DNA from 3 places in the Pseudomonas sp. KH_027 genome. Region 3 is predicted to be linked to each of the others. Evidence: predicted binding sites of a transcription regulator. Region 3 holds the regulator's gene; each other region holds the start of a gene.
The links. Region 3 encodes FliA, which starts transcription of late flagellar genes. Its sites were predicted from a motif close to CTAAAGTTTNNNNNNNNNNNGCCGNTAA; they were not measured.
Positions count from the first base shown of each region.

Region 1: a site for FliA is predicted at 1,879-1,906, ahead of AC3IYG_RS13285 (methyl-accepting chemotaxis protein). Genes of this name have one in related genera too.
Region 2: a site for FliA is predicted at 1,836-1,863, ahead of AC3IYG_RS20610 (methyl-accepting chemotaxis protein). Genes of this name have one in related genera too.

Region 1 covers NZ_CM174470.1:2,828,010-2,831,283, forward strand. The annotation lists gene AC3IYG_RS13275 (nucleotide sugar dehydrogenase) at 1-150, opposite strand, end outside; gene AC3IYG_RS13280 (IS30-like element ISPsme1 family transposase) at 746-1,708, shown strand; gene AC3IYG_RS13285 (methyl-accepting chemotaxis protein) at 1,934-3,274, shown strand, end outside.
Region 2 covers NZ_CM174470.1:4,394,646-4,397,919, reverse strand. The annotation lists gene etfA (electron transfer flavoprotein subunit alpha) at 1-861, shown strand, start outside; gene etfB (electron transfer flavoprotein subunit beta) at 909-1,682, shown strand; gene AC3IYG_RS20610 (methyl-accepting chemotaxis protein) at 1,963-3,274, shown strand, end outside.
Region 3 covers NZ_CM174470.1:2,968,203-2,971,476, forward strand. The annotation lists gene AC3IYG_RS13925 (chemotaxis protein CheA) at 1-182, opposite strand, end outside; gene AC3IYG_RS13930 (protein phosphatase CheZ) at 194-982, opposite strand; gene AC3IYG_RS13935 (chemotaxis response regulator CheY) at 1,002-1,376, opposite strand; gene fliA (RNA polymerase sigma factor FliA) at 1,462-2,208, opposite strand; gene fleN (flagellar synthesis regulator FleN) at 2,205-3,035, opposite strand.

The DNA of each region.
Region 1 (3,274 bases), 140 kb from region 3:
CCCCGGCTCGACGATCGGTGACTTGCCGCTGTTTATCATGTCTATCTTGAGCGGCGTGACATCCACCCCGACGATCTGGTGACCGCGAGCGGACAAACAGCCCGCACAAACGGCACCGACATACCCAAGCCCGAAAATACTGATACGCATCGCTCAACTCCTTAGCAATTTACCTGACCGGGCTCCGTGCAAGCAGCGGACACCCATCTCCAACGAGACTCAAAGGCACGGCAGAATTCATGCACTCAGGTCAACTAAGGCCTGAAATTCATTGCATTCAGAAAGCACGACAGCCGCTATTCGGGTGACCAATTCAAAAGAGCAAATTGAGTGCCAGCCGAGCCACAGAATAAGCACTGTTAAGTGTCAGAATTAATAAACAACAAAAACAATAAATTAATGGCCACCCCTTAGAAAACCTGGAGCCAGGACCTAAACCAAAAAGAACCAAAACAACGCACAAGCCCCCTGATCCGCCTGTAAAAAGTGCAACACCCAGCTCAATACGCAACATCGCAGCCTGAAGATCCAAGACCACAAAACTCATTAAAGCAAGAACATCCGGCGTCAAATAAAAAGCGACAACTAACCGGCACACAATAACTTCAGCAATTAATAAATAATTAAAAGTTATAACTACTCAAACAATCCTGAATTCATAGAATAAGTGCAACGTTTGAAACGATAGGCAGAGAGTCAGCCACCGGTAGAATCCAGGCTCTCACACCGAAGGATTCAAGCGCAGATGACTACGCATTACCGGCAGCTAACTCAGGGCCAACGTTACCAGATTGAGGCCGGTCTGAGCGCCGGAAAAAGCCAGGCAAGCATCGCGAAACAGGTTGGCGTACATCCCTCGACGATAAGTCGTGAGGTTCGCCGCAACAGCTCCCAGAAGACCTACAAAGCGGTTGCTGCGACCCATGAAAGTGATGCCCGTCGAGCGCAGGCGCGCAAGCACTGCAAGCCATTAACGTGGTTCAGCCATTATCTGCCGCTCTGGCTAAAACACGGTATGAGCCCGGAGCAGATTGCTCAGCGCCTGAAGCAAGAGCAGCCGGAGCGCGCGGTCAGTCACGAGTGGATTTATCGGTTTATCGCCACCGACAAACACGCAGGTGGCGAGTTATACAAGTATTTGCGGCACCGCAGGAAGCTGTACCGAAAACGCTACGGAAGCCACGACCGGCGCGGACAGTTGCGTAATCGCGTATCGATAACCGAGCGCCCTGCTGAGGTCGAAGCCCGCGAGCGTCTAGGTGATTGGGAGGGTGACACGGTGCATGGCGTAGGCGGCAATCTGGTCACGCTGGTTGATCGTAAAAGCGGCTACCTGAGCGCCTATCCGGTCAAGCGCAGGACGCGCCGGCAGGTAACGCGGGCGATCAATCTGTTGCTCAAGGGGCATGCTGTTCACACGCTGACGCTGGATAACGGGAAGGAGTTTGCCGGGCATGAACGCATTGCGCATCGGAGCCAGTGCCAAGTCTTTTTTGCAGAACCCTATTCATCCTGGCAGCGAGGCACTAATGAAAATACCAACGGCCTGCTCCGGCAGTATTTTCCCAAGGGCGGCGACTTCAGCAAGCTGACCGTCGAGGCGGTCAGTCGCGTGGTAACGAAGATCAATTTACGCCCGCGAAAACGCCTGGGCTGGAAGACGCCGTACGAAGTTTATGCAGGGGTGAGCGTTGCACTTATGTGTTGAATTCAGGAATTATTTACTTCCACGCTATATGGCGAAAACCGGCATGACATCGACCGCCATGCGACTCGAGACCCATCCCACATCAAGCGGCTCGCCCTCGACACAGATAATGGCTATCTGCCTGTCCGGTGGCGTCAAGAAACTGGTTACACTGTGGCGCAAAGAAACGGCTCAACTTTGGTGCATAGGCGCCGATAGCAGTCCCAAGCCTTACGGAATGACACCATGCGAAACAACCAGCCGATCACCCAGCGCGAACACATCTATCCCGCCACACAGCGACTGATCTCCACCACCGATACCCGGGGCGTGATCACTTACTGCAACGAGGCCTTCGTCGCTGTCAGCGGCTATGACCACGACGAACTGCTCGGCGCGGCGCATAACCTGGTGCGCCACCCCGACGTGCCCGCCGCCGTCTTTGCGCACATGTGGGCAACCCTGAAGAAGGGCCGGCCGTGGATGGGTATCGTCAAGAACCGCTGCAAGAGCGGTGACCACTATTGGGTCAACGCCTATGTCACCCCGGTGCTGGATAACAATCAGGTCGTGGGCTTCGAGTCGGTACGGGTCAAACCCACGGCCGAGCAGGTACGCCGCGCCGAGGCCCTGTATCAACGCATCAACACGGGCAAATCGGCCATTCCGAGCAGCGACCACTGGCTGCCGATTCTGCAGAACTGGCTGCCGTTCATTCTGGTCAGCCAGGCCGGCTTCCTGATCGGTGCCTGGCTGGATTCCAGCTGGGGCTTCCTGATTGCCGCCGCACTCTCGATTCCGCTGGGGCTGGCCGGCCTCAACTGGCAGCAGCGCGGCCTGCGCCGGCTGCTGCGTTTGGCCGAGCAAAGCACGTCAGACCCCTTGATCGCGCAGATGTACACCGACAGCCGTGGCCCGCAGGGGCGTCTGGAAATGGCGATCCTGAGCCAGGAAGCGCGCTTGAAAACCTGCCTGACACGCCTGCAGGACAGCGCCGAACACCTGACGCAACAAGCCAAAAGGGCCGACACCCTGGCGCAGAACAGTTCCGCCGGCCTGGATCGTCAACGCGTGGAAACCGAGCAGGTGGCCACCGCCGTGAATGAGATGGCGGCCACGACGCTGGAGGTGGCGAGCAATGTCGCCCGCACCGCCATCGCCACCCAGGAAGCCAATCGCCTGACCGGCCAAGGGCGCAGCATCGCCAGCGAAACCCGCGAAGCGATTCAGCGCCTGTCCGTCTCCGTCGGTGAAACCGGCGAAACCGTGACGCGTCTGGCCCAGGACAGCAACGAAATCGGCGGCGTGGTCGATGTGATCAAAGGCATCGCCGACCAGACCAACCTGCTGGCCCTGAACGCGGCGATCGAGGCGGCACGCGCCGGTGAGATGGGCCGTGGCTTTGCCGTGGTGGCCGATGAGGTGCGCTCGCTGGCGCAACGCACCGCGGAATCCACCGGGCAGATCCATCAGTTGATCGCCAAGCTGCAACGCACCGCCGAGGAAGCCGTGCTGACCATGGAAATCGGTCGCCGGCAAGCCGACGAAGGCGTCGAGCGGGTACAGCAAGCCGACCTGGCCTTGGCC
Region 2 (3,274 bases), 1.4 Mb from region 3:
GGTGCGGTGCTGGCGGTGGTGTTCGGCGAGCACAAGGAAACCGGCTTCGATGTCGCCGGTGTCGACCGCCTGCTGCAGCTCGAGGGCGCGGAATATTCCGGCTACTCGCCCGAGCAACAGGTCCAGGCGCTCGGCGCCGTGGAGCGGCAGTTCCAACCACGCCATTGGCTGCTGCCGGACAGCCGCAGCGGGGGCGGCGAACTGGGGCGGCGCCTGGCTGCGGTGCTGGGCGAGCGCCCGGCGACACGGGTCTGGCAGGTTACCGAGCAGCAATGCATCGGCCGTGCCGGCGCCGGTCGCGAAGACCTGGTGCGGCCGCTGGCGCGCTTGATCCTGGCGGCGGGCGAATGTGCCGAGCCGGTCAGCGACACGCGCCATGAGGCGCTGCCGGTTACCCTGGAACAGCCCATCGCCCGCAGCCTGCCACGCATCGAGGACCTCGGCGCGGTGGCGGTCGACCCGGCGGCAACGCCGATGGCCGAGGCCGAATTCATCCTTTCCGGCGGCAACGGCGTCAAGGACTGGGCGCAGTTCCACCGCGCCGCCGAGGCTCTCGGCGCGACGGAGGGCGCCTCGCGGGTGGCGGTGGACGATGGCCACATGGCGCGCAATCGTCAGGTCGGCGCCACCGGCACCTGGGTCACCGCGCGGGTCTACCTGGCGGTCGGTATTTCCGGCGCGATCCAGCACCTGCAAGGCATCGGTGGCTGCGACAAGGTGGTGGCGATCAACCTGGACCCCGGCTGCGACATGATCAAACGTGCCGATCTGGCCGTAATCGGCGATTCCGCCGCGATCCTCGCCGCGCTGATCCAGCGGGTGGCCGAGCACCGTGCGGGAGGTGACCGCGATGCGGCGTGAAGCGGTTTACTGGATTCCCGCCTGCGCGGGAAGGACGGAGTGCTGTCATGACTGACCTGAACATTGTCGCCCTGGTGTCCGTCGGTGCGCACCCGACTTCCGGGCGCGCCCGCCGCGCCGAGCAGGATGCCCGCGCGGTCGAGCTCGGCTTGCGCCTGGCAGGCGAGCACTTGCAGGTGCTGCATGCCGGCGACACCCGGGAAGAAGCCCTGCGCGCTTATTTGGGCATGGGCCTGAGCGAACTCAGCGTGCTCGAGCAGCCGCGCGGCGCCGATGCTTTGCCGGTACTGGTCAGCTACCTGCGCGAGTCCGGCGCCCAGCTTGTACTCACGGGTAGCCAGGCGGAAACCGGCGAAGGCTCGGGGATGCTGCCCTTCCTGCTGGCGGAACAGCTCGGCTGGCCGCTGGTGGTGGGCCTGGCTGAAGTGGAGCGGGTCGAGCACGGCGTCGCCCAGGTGTTGCAAGCCTTGCCACGCGGTCAGCGGCGGCGGCTGAAGGTGCGACTGCCGTTTCTCGCCAGTGTCGATAACGCCGCGCCGACCGCTCGGCAAAGCGCCTTCGGCCCAGCCCGGCGTGGCGTGTTGCAGGCCGAAGAGGTCGAAGTGGTCGACGATGCCCTGCTCGCCGCCGCGCAGTTTCAGCCGGCCCGACCACGGCCCAAACGCCTCAAGGTGATCAAGGCGAAAACCGGTGCCGAACGGATGAAAGCCGCCACGGCCAAGGCGGCCGGCGGCGGTGGGCAGGTGTTGAAAGACCTCAGCCCGCAAGACGGCGCCGAAGCCATCTTCAAGTTGCTGCTCGAAGAAGGCGTGCTGCGCTAGTCAGCCCGATCGCTCCGCTCTGAAGTGACGGACGCGCTCCCGATAACAGGGCGCGCGTGCCCGTGCGTGGCCGACGCAATCGCCGCGGGTGCTGGGTTTGCGACCGGCACCAGCAGCCCCGCGAGCATGGCAACGGTTCTTCTGGCAGAGCCGTTCAAGTACGACCGTTCTATGTCGATACCCCTATCAGGTTGCCAGCGATGCGCTCATTCCATTCGTAGCAGCCCCTCTCTCGCCAAATGGACCTTGAATACGGGTCAGCACCGGAAGGAACCGTGATATGACGCTGCGTAATCTCAATATTGCCCCCAGGGCTGCCTTGGGTTTTGGCCTAGTGGCCTTGTTGGTGTTTGTCCTCGGCGGTTTTGCCTTGTTGCAAATGGCCAGCATGCGCAAGAGTACGGTCGAGGTGGACGAAAACTGGTTGCCCGGCCTATTGGCGCTCGACCATGTCGCTCAGAATGCACTGCGCCTGCGGACGATCACCTTGCGCTTGTTGCTCAACCGTGACGAAGCGGCCCTGCGAGATAACAGCGCCCGTGCCGAGCAATTGAAAGCCGAGCTGAGCAAGGCCCGAGACCACTATGAAACACTGATATCCAGCCTTGAAGAGCGCGCGCTGTACCAGCGCTTCGAGGCTGCAGAAACGCTCTACCTCCAGGAGCAGGGTAAGATCATGGCGTTCTCGCGCCAAAACCTGCTCGACAAGGCGCTCGCCATTGCCAGCGGTGAGATGAATACGCACGCCGACAATATGGCTCGCGCGCTCGTCGAGTTGAGTGAGCTCAATGAGCAGGGGGCGACCCAGGCGGCGACCCAGGCCTCGGAGGTATTCCACAGCGCGCGCATCGGGGTCATCGTGGCCATGCTGCTGGCGGGCCTGCTCACGATAGTGCTGGCCATGCTGCTGACGCGCAGCATCGTCACCCCGCTGGCGCGGGCGGTGGCCGCTGCGCAAATGGTGGCCTCGGGCAACCTGACCGACGAAATCGTGGTGGATGGCACGGATGAGCCGGCGCGTTTGCTCGGTGCGCTGAAAACCATGCAGCAGAGCTTGCGCAACACCATCCAGGGCATTGCCGACTCCTCCAACCAGTTGGCGTCCGCCTCGGAAGAGCTCAGCGCCGTAACCGAAGACTCGACTCGTGGCCTGCATCAGCAGAACGGCGAAATCGAGCAGGCGGCGACCGCGGTAAACCAAATGACCACCGCCGTGGAAGAGGTGGCGCGCAATGCGGTGATCACCTCCGAAGCCTCGCGCGAGTCGGACCGCACCACCCAGCGTGGCCGCGAACAGGTACGGCAGACCGTTGACTCGATCTCCAACCTGTCTGAAGACGTGACGGCGACGGCGGATCAGGTCGAGCAGCTGGCCGACAAGGTGCGCGATATCAGCAAGGTGCTCGATGTGATTCGCTCGATTGCCGAACAGACCAACCTGCTGGCCCTCAACGCCGCCATCGAAGCCGCCCGTGCGGGCGATGCCGGGCGCGGTTTCGCGGTGGTCGCCGATGAAGTGCGGGCCCTGGCCCATCGCACCCAGCAGTCGACCCGGGAAATCGAGCAGATGATCGGTGGCATCCAGCAGGGCA
Region 3 (3,274 bases):
TTCAGCTGGAGGAAACCGGCGCCACCTTTGACGGTATGGAAACCACGGAAAATGGCATTGAGCAGGTTCGAGTCATCAGGACGGCTTTCCAGCTCGACCAGTTGCTCGGATAACTGCTCAAGTATCTCGCCGGCCTCAACCAGGAAGTCCTGGAGGATTTCTTCATCGGCGCCGAAGCTCATTGGTGTGCTCCCTAAAACCCTAGGCTGGATAGCAGATCGTCAACGTCGTCCTGATTGGATGCGACGTCTTCACGCTTATCGGCATGAATCTGCGGACCTTCACCACGGGAAGGCTCTTTTTGTTGTTCTTGTTCGGCACGTAGCGCTGCATGGTCATGTTCGATACCGGCAAAACGGTCGACTTGACTGGCCATCAGCACCAATTTCAGCAGGTTACTTTCCACTTCCGTGACCAGTTGGGTAACCCGTTTAATCACTTGACCGGTGAGGTCCTGATAGTCCTGCGCCAGCAAAATGTCGTTGAGATGGCTCGACAACTTGGCGTTGTCGCGCTCACTGCGGGCGAGGAACAACTCGATACGCTTGGCCAGTTCACGGAAAGCATCGGCACCGAGCTCACGGCGCATGAAACGCCCCCAGTCGGCGCTCAGGCCCTGCGCTTCGCTGCTCAGATCGTTGACCAACGGCGCGCTCTGCTCGACCAGATCCATGGTCCGATTGGCCGCGTTTTCGGTCATCGTCACCACGTAGTTCAGCCGCTCGGTGGCGTCGGTGATCTGCGACACCTCCTGAGCATAGGGAACTCGCGGATCGAGCTGAAAATTGACGATAGCGTTGTGCAACTCGCGCGTCAGCTTGCCCACTTCGTGGTACAGGCCGCGGTCGCGGGTCTTGTTGAGTTCATGGATAAGCTGCACCGCATCGCCGAAATTACCTTTTTCCAGGCTATCGACGAGCTCACGGGCATGGGATTTCAGGGTCGACTCAAGGTCACCCATTGGTAATTCGTTATGCTCCATAGTGCCCCCACGGCTGACATTAGCCGTTAACTCGCTCGAAGATTTTTTCAATCTTCTCTTTCAGCACTTGGGCTGTGAACGGTTTAACCACATAACCATTCACCCCGGCTTGCGCCGCTTCGATAATCTGGTCGCGTTTGGCTTCGGCAGTCACCATCAACACCGGCAATTGCTTCAAACGCTCATCAGCTCGCACTGCACGCAACAAATCGATGCCGGTCATACCCGGCATGTTCCAGTCGGTGACCAGAAAGTCGAAACTGCCGCTTTGCAACATCGGCAGCGCAGTGGTGCCATCGTCGGCCTCAGCGGTGTTGGTGAATCCCAAGTCACGCAAGAGGTTCTTGATGATCCGTCGCATCGTTGAGAAGTCGTCAACGATGAGGATTTTCATGTTTTTGTCCAAGTCGACCTCCGTACAGTCCCAAACGTATCCAGCACCTGAATACGCCGTTCAATCGTGAAACCGGCAGTACCGCTCAGCGCGCGCGCCACTCGCTCAAGCGTGCCCGCAAACGCGCGGCACACTGGCTATGCAACTGGCTGACACGCGACTCGCTGACCCCCAGCACTTCGCCAATTTCTTTAAGATTCAGTTCTTCGTCGTAATACAGCGATAGCACCAACTGCTCGCGCTCCGGCAGGTTGGCGATGGCATCCGCCAGCGCCGACTGGAAGCGTTCATCTTCCAGTTCGCGCGAAGGCTCGAAATGGGTAATACCCGCGTCTTCACGCAAGCCGGCATGCTCTCCGTCCTGTAACAGGTCGTCGAAACTGAACAAGCGGCTGCCCAAAGTGTCGCCAAGAATGCCGTAGTAATCCTCGAGACTCAATTGGAGTTCGGCCGCAACCTCTTGATCTTTAGCGTCTCGACCGGTTCTAGCCTCAATTTTTCTGATTGCGTCGCTGACCATCCGGCTGTTGCGGTGCACCGACCGCGGTGCCCAGTCACCTTTGCGCACCTCATCCAGCATGGAGCCACGGATGCGAATACCGGCAAACGTTTCGAAACTGGCGCCTTTACTGGAGTCGTATTTTTTCGAGGCTTCGAGGAGGCCGATCATGCCGGCCTGGATCAAGTCCTCCACCTGGACACTGGCCGGTAAACGGCCGAGCAAGTGATAGGCAATGCGCTTGACCAACGGTGCATACCGTTCGATCAACTGATGCTGGGTATCCTGCGCCTGAGCCTTGCTATACATACGAAGTCCATTGGCCGCTGTCATACGGCCGTATCAGCGATCGGTTGCTGCACCAGGCGTTCGACGAAGAATTCCAGATGCCCACGCGGGTTGGCGGGCAGCGGCCAGGTGTCGACTTTCTGGGCGATGGCTTTGAAGGCCAGCGCGCACTTGGAGCGGGGGAAGGCCTCGTAGACCGCCCGTTGTTTCTGTACGGCTTTGCGCACCGACTCATCGTAGGGCACGGCGCCAACGTACTGCAGCGCCACATCGAGGAACCTGTCGGTCACCTTGGTCAGCTTGGCAAACAGGTTGCGCCCCTCTTGCGGGCTATGCGCCATGTTGGCCAGCACGCGGAACCGGCTCATGCCATGGTCGCGATTGAGCAATTTGATCAGCGCATAGGCGTCGGTGATCGACGTGGGCTCATCGCACACCACCACTATGACTTCCTGGGCGGCCCGCACGAAGCTGACAACCGCATCGCCAATGCCGGCGGCGGTATCGATCACCAGCACATCGAGGTTGTCACTGATGTCGCTGAAGGCCTGGATCAAACCGGCGTGCTGCATCGGCGTGAGGTTCACCATGCTTTGCGTACCCGAGGCCGCCGGCACCACGCGGATGCCGCCCGGCCCTTGCAGCACCACATCGCGCAGTTCGCACTCGCCACTGATGACATCGGCCAAGGTGCGCTTGGCGGTCAAGCCGAGCAGCACGTCGACGTTCGCCAGACCGAGGTCGGCGTCCATCAACATCACCCGACGACCGAGGTCGGCCAGGGCCAGGGAGAGGTTCACCGACACATTGGTTTTGCCGACGCCGCCCTTGCCGCCGGTCACCGCGATCACCTGTACGGGATGCATTCCCATGTTATCTACACACCTTGTCTAAGAGGTCGTTTCGAAACTATCTGCACATCGGTGGTGCTGCGTTAAAAATGGCTGCGGGCTGCTGATTCACAACCCGTGAACTCCGCGTGTTCGGCCACCTTGACTCTCTACGTCGCACCTTGTCCGGCCTGCGCTGGACGATGCGCAAAACAACCCCTAACTACCGCTAAGGCCATTTATCTGACTCCGTTCGGGCACGCTGAACGGTACGCAACTCA